Regions from separate parts of the Peribacillus sp. GL_122 genome, predicted to be linked through region 1. Evidence: riboswitches for the same ligand, from Rfam matches in the RefSeq annotation. Region 1 holds a riboswitch; the other holds the start of a gene.
What was found. A riboswitch is a leader RNA that binds a small molecule or an ion and turns the genes downstream of it on or off. The one in region 1 is predicted to bind S-adenosylmethionine.
Positions count from the first base shown of each region.

Region 2: it holds a riboswitch for S-adenosylmethionine, as region 1 does, so the genes downstream of both, mtnK (S-methyl-5-thioribose kinase) here and AC3ISB_RS25215 (5-methyltetrahydropteroyltriglutamate--homocysteine S-methyltransferase) in region 1, are expected to answer to the same signal.

Region 1 covers NZ_CM174415.1:5,183,706-5,186,852, reverse strand. Annotated here, with positions in the region: gene AC3ISB_RS25225 (MFS transporter) at 1-49, opposite strand, end outside; gene AC3ISB_RS25220 (ArsR/SmtB family transcription factor) at 206-508, opposite strand; gene AC3ISB_RS25215 (5-methyltetrahydropteroyltriglutamate--homocysteine S-methyltransferase) at 719-1,822, opposite strand; SAM riboswitch class I at 1,905-2,006, opposite strand; gene AC3ISB_RS25210 (hypothetical protein) at 2,182-2,610, shown strand; gene AC3ISB_RS25205 (glycerol-3-phosphate responsive antiterminator) at 2,776-3,147, shown strand, end outside.
Region 2 covers NZ_CM174415.1:3,374,844-3,377,990, forward strand. Annotated here, with positions in the region: gene AC3ISB_RS16230 (pyridoxal phosphate-dependent aminotransferase) at 1-632, opposite strand, end outside; gene AC3ISB_RS16235 (carbon-nitrogen family hydrolase) at 732-1,514, shown strand; SAM riboswitch class I at 1,586-1,739, shown strand; gene mtnK (S-methyl-5-thioribose kinase) at 1,818-3,020, shown strand; gene mtnA (S-methyl-5-thioribose-1-phosphate isomerase) at 3,035-3,147, shown strand, end outside.

The DNA.
Region 1 (3,147 bases):
CTAAAAAACTGATAATCGCTAACATGTAAATTTTCCATGTATTAAGCAAAATAGATTCACTCCTCATTAATGATTATTAATTTTATATAAAGACATATCGCAATATGTTGATATGTATGAATAAAAAAATAAACATATCGCGAAATATCGAAATGTTAGAGAGAAAAATGAACCCAACCCTCTAAGGTACGGATCAGGTTCATTTTCATACTTCTTCTTTCAAGAAATCAGTAATTTTTGAGATTGCCTCTTCATCTCGTTTGTAATACGTAAACTTTCCTATCCGCTCCGTTTTAATCAATCCTGCTCTAAGAAGCATCGAGAGGTATTGAGAGGCCGTGGACTGGGTCATGTTTAATTTTTCCGTAATCTGACTTACGCAAACGCCGGTTTCCTTCATGTCTATTCCCTCATGAGGGGTGAAGTGGAGTTCAGGCGCCTTGAGCCATTGTAAGATTTGCAACCTGGATTCATTGGATAATGCTTTAAATATCTCGATTGTTTTCATACATTTCATTATATCGAGAATTATCGATATGTCAAATAGTTTTATCATTCATCGTTAGTTTCATAAATAGCAAAACTTGATACCGTTATCTAAAGAGTCATTAAAGGAATGGAAATGTATTATTGCAAGAACCTAATCGGCTCCCTTATAAGTGCGGCCGATTAGGTTGTTCAAATCCTGTAAATCAGAATTAAAGTCTCCGCTAAAAAATCATTTCCATACTTCTTTTGCTACATCAACGACGAATTTCAGCTTTTCCCATTGCTGTTCTTCGGTCAGCTTGTTGCCGTGATGGGTGGAGGCGAAGCCGCATTGCGGACTTAAGCATAATTGTTCGAGAGGAACGAAGTGCGAGGCTTCTTCAATGCGTGCCTTAACAGCTTCCTTGTCTTCGATTTCTCCATTTTTTGAAGTGACGACACCCAGTACGACCCGTGCTCCGCCATTTGGAATGTATTCCAATGGTTTGAAATCTCCTGAGCGTTGATCATCATATTCCAAGAAAAATCCATCCACTGTTTCTTTTGCCAATAAAGTTGGGGCGATACGGGCATAGCTTCCTTCAAACGCCCAAGTCGACTGGTAGTTCCCACGACATAGGTGTGTAGTGACGACAAGGTCTTCTGGTTTGCCTTCCAATGCGCCATTAATTACGCGAAGTGCAAGATCGATTAACTGTTCCCTCGTATATTTTCCATCTTTGAACTGGAAATCTGGAGCTGAAAGTCTGGCAATATATACATCATCCAATTGAAGATAACGTACACCTGCTTCATAAAAAGCCTTCAAAGCATGCTGATACGCTTTGATGATATCATTAGCATAGTCTTCAATATCAGGATAGATGTCTTCATTATGAATGCCTACAGCAAATAATTGATTTGGGCTGGGAATGGTTTGCTTGGCAACGGCGCGTCCGTTCACGATTTTGTTCAATTCAATGAAATCGCGAATGAAGGGATGTTCAGGATTGAATGAAACCTTCCCGGTATTGCGAACGTTATATCTCTCTGTTTCCACACCATCGAATGTGAGACCTTTTTCAGTCACATATCCCTCGATGCCATTTAAATGTTCGAGGAAGTCAAAGTGCCACCATGTTCGTCTGAACTCACCATCCGTCACGGCCTCTAATCCAACTTCAATTTGTTTTTCGACAATCCGATTGATTTCTTCGGTTTCAACTTCACGAAGCCGCTCTGCTGAAATGGTACCTTCCTTAAATTGCTTTCTGGCAATATGTAAACGTTCTGGTCTTAATAAACTTCCGACGTGATCGGCCCTGAATGGTGCTTTCGTTAATGTGATTGACATGTTGCATTCCTTCTTTCCTTTTAAAAATAAAAAACCTCTTCTTAAAAATAAGAAGAGGTGTTGGCAGCAAAGCTATATACTCTTCTTATCTTCAAGTTTTTACACTTCTGGAATTAGCACAGTACATGATCAGTCTGTTGCTGAGGCATCAAAGGGCCAGTCCCTCCACCTCTCTGGATAAGAGTTGTCTATTAAATTAATTATGACTATACAGATAGTTTTTATAAAGGTCAAGTATTGAAGGTGGAAGATTTCGAATATACCGATTATTAATATGGGTTGAAAAGTTAACTACATCAAGGAACCTGGCATATGCTATAACCGACGTTCTGTATGAGCGGCAGGAGGGGAATGCAAGGATGAGTACATTCAGTCCATTCAAAAATGGCATACCGATAACGGTAACTGAAGCCATGATAGAGAATATCTTAAGAATGAAATCATATGGTCAGGATATTAAAGTCGAGATTACGCCAAAGCATATAGTGCTTTCCGGAACGATGGAAGTGAAAAAAATGATGTTTAAGAAAAACGTAGCTTTTCGGATTACATTAAAACCGGTTCATGTGGAAAAAAGAACGATTGTATTTGAATTAGTGGAAATGGAACCAATTGACAGGAATTTCATCAACCAAAGGATATTTAACAGACCTCCATTTTTTGAATTTGAAAAAAGAACGATCAAAATGAATGTTAATGCTTGGAGCATCGTGAGAAAAATTCCCGTTGGCACAATTAAATCGTATGAACTCGTCGAAGGTGCATTGAAAATGAAAATTACTTTATGATGGAGTTTACATACATTCTTAGCCGAAAACTATAAAGGGAGTGACAGGTATGATAGTGTTATGGTGACATTGGTCATGAAAAAAATGTGTTTGATAAATCAAGCTCTTTAAAATATACTAAATGACTTGAAGTTTTGAGTTTTTCTGGGAATGAGGAGGATAATGATGGATCAGAAGATTTTGCCTGCTTCAGCAAGCATGAAGGATTTCGAAAGATTTTTAGAAAGTTCCTATGAAATAGGTGTGTTTCTTGATTTGCATATATCACAATTGAAAAACGTAAGTATGATGGCAAAGCAGCATAATAAGAAAATGATTTATCATGTCGATTTGATCCATGGCATAAGAAGTGATGAGTACGCGACAGAATTCATTTGTCAGGAATATAATCCATATGGGCTGATTTCAACTAAATCAAACGTTATATTGAAGGCGAAGCAAAAGGGAGTCATTGCCATCCAGCGAATCTTTTTAATAGATTCACATGCGCTTGAGAAAAGTTATAAGCTGGTGCAGAAAACCAAGCCGGATTATATC
Region 2 (3,147 bases), 1.8 Mb from region 1:
CCATAAGCGAAATCGTGGACCACACAAATGGAATGCTCTTTTGCGAAGGTGACGGTTTCATCAAAGAAACTTTCAGTTGCAGAAGCACCTGTGGGATTATTCGGATAGTTCAAGAACATCATTTTGGCTTTATCAAGTACTTCTTTATGTATGTCATCGTATTTCGGAAGAAAATCATTTTCTTCTGTCAAGGGCATGAGTTCGGTCTTTGCCTGGGCTAAAACAACTCCGGAAAGATAATCCGGATAGCCTGGATCTGGAACAAGGATCGTATCACCTGGATTCAATAAACACTGCGGCAGTTCTACAAGACCTGCCTTCCCCCCGAAGAGAATCGCCACTTCACTATTCGGATCCAGCTTGACACCGTATTCTCGTTCATAAAAGACGGCGGCAGCATCTTTTAAATATTGATGCCCCCGGAATGGCGAATATTTATGATTTATCGTTTTTTCAGCGGCAGACTGCAAACTTTTCACGATATGTTCTGGCGTCGGCTGATCAGGGTTTCCCTGGCCTAAATTAATGACATCATGTCCTTGCTCCGTGATCGCATTGACTTTTGCGACTAGTGAAGCAAAAAACTGCTTGGGCAGGTCCTGAAGCTGGCCGGATTTTTCGAATTGCACCATTTATACACCTTCTCTGAAATTTCTTGAAATTCTAGTCACAAATGATATATGTTTATCATAGTCTTGTAAAGTATTTTTTACATGTGGGGGTTTTAAACGATGAAGTGGAAAATAGCTTGTATTCAAATGGATATAGCCTTCGGGCAACCGGATATCAATTTTCAGGTTGCAGAACAATGGATGGAAAAAGCGGCACGCTCAGAACCCGATATCGTCATTTTACCGGAACTTTGGACAACAGGATACGACTTGACCAGGTTAAATGAGATTGCTGATCATGAGGCAGAAAAAACGATTGAATTTTTTAAAACACAGGCACAGAAACACCAGATTCACATCATAGGCGGTTCCATTGCGAAAAAAACAAGCAAGGGAATCTATAACACCATGATCATCATCGATAAACATGGAAATCTCATTAAAGAATATGATAAGCTTCACTTATTTCAGTTAATGGATGAACATCATTTCCTGCAGCCAGGAGAAAAAGATGGTTTATTTACTCTTGATGAAAAAATATGTGCTGGATTCGTTTGTTATGACATCCGTTTCCCTGAATGGCAGCGAGCCCATACCGTTCAAGGCGCCGAAGTTCTATTCGTAACGGCTGAATGGCCAAAGCCGAGACTCGATCATTGGAGAGCCTTGTTGATTAGCCGTGCCATCGAGAACCAAGCCTATGTTGTAGCCGTTAATCGTTCAGGTTCGGATGTCAATAATATATTTGCGGGTCATTCCTTGATTATTGATCCATGGGGGAATATCATAAGTGAAGCCGGAGAAGAAAACCAACTCTTGACAGGCACCCTGGACTTCAAAAAAGTTACGGAAGCCCGTAACAAAATACCTGTATTCGAAGATCGCCGCCCTGATTTTTATTAATTTACCCATTGACAAACTATTTAAAAAGTTGTTATTATTTTCCCGAAGATTAAAATTTCAGAAAACATTTACTCTTATCAAGAGCAGGCTGAGGGATAAAGGCCCTATGAAGCCCAGCAACCGACTGTAATACCATTGTGAAATGGGGCGGATTCACCGCCGGATTATAAAATCCACAGAGCACGGTGCTAATTCCACCAGAATTCATATTCTGGAAGATAAGAGGTCCGAAGCCAAAACTTCTGCCTCTTTCTATATGAAAGAGGCTTTTTTATTCTTATTTTGAATCTGGAGGGGAAAAGAATGACGCAAAACCATTCAAATTTTAAGAGATTGACAAACGAAACAGCTATAACCCTTGCAAAAAAACTTGGGTTGGTCAATGCGGATGAAAGTTTAAAATGTAAAGAAATCGGCGATGGTAACTTAAATTATGTTTTTCATATTACAGACACGCACACAAATAAAGGAATAATCATCAAACAAGCGGTCCCTTATGCCAAGGTACTTGGTGAAAGCTGGCCGCTCACATTGAAAAGGGCTGCCATTGAAGCGAATGCGCTGATTCATTTCAGAAGTTATTGCCCCGAATTCGTACCGCAAGTCTATTATTCGGATGAACAGCTTGCCATCACGGTCATGGAGGATTTATCTCACTTGAAAATCGTTAGGACAGGATTGATCGATGGCGATTCATATCCATTGCTTTCACAGCATATTGGTGAGTATGTTGCGAAGACGGCATTTTATACATCCGATTATCATTTAGAACCATCTGCGAAAAAGGAAGTGGCCCGACATTTCACGAATCCGGAACTCTGCAAAATCACTGAGGTCTTTATTTTCACGGATCCATTTTTTGAGGAACTCCCGGGAGACTTCGAGGTGGAATTGACTGATGCCGCCAAAAATATCTGGAATGATCAAGAAGTAATACTTGAGGTCGCTAAGCTGAAACAAGGCTTTGAAACCGAGCAGGAGGCCTTACTTCATGGAGATTTACATACTGGAAGTATATTTGCAAGTGAAACTGAAACAAAGGTTATTGATCCGGAATTCGCTTTTTATGGGCCCGTTGGTTTTGACCTTGGTCAATACACCGCGAACCTTCTCTTCCAGGCAGTCACACGCAATGGCGCTGGAAAGGAAGAGATTTTCACACACCTTCATGAATTTTGGAATGCCTTTGAAGAAACTTATACCGAATTATGGGAAGGTCAAAATAAAAGCCCATTCCGCCATGTGAAAGGTTATCTGCCTTACTTACTGACAAAATTCAAAAAAGATGCTTTCGGTTTTGCCGGCTGTGAACTGATTCGGCGAACCATAGGCCTTTCCAATGTTGCCGATTTAAACGTCATTGAAAATAAAGAAACAAGGATTGCTGCCAAAACTGCAACATTGGAAATTGGTGCATTTTTAATTAAAAACCGGGAAGAATTGGATGTTCCAGCAGTCATTGAAGCATTGAAGCAACGTACACTGCCATCTTATTCAACCATTTAAAAGGAGACCTGCACATGACTACACTAGCACCCTTACCATATTCGGTACAATGGGATGATACCCATATTACATTATTAAATCAACAAGCCCTTCCTTCCATAACTGAATTTATTGAACTTCATTCTGT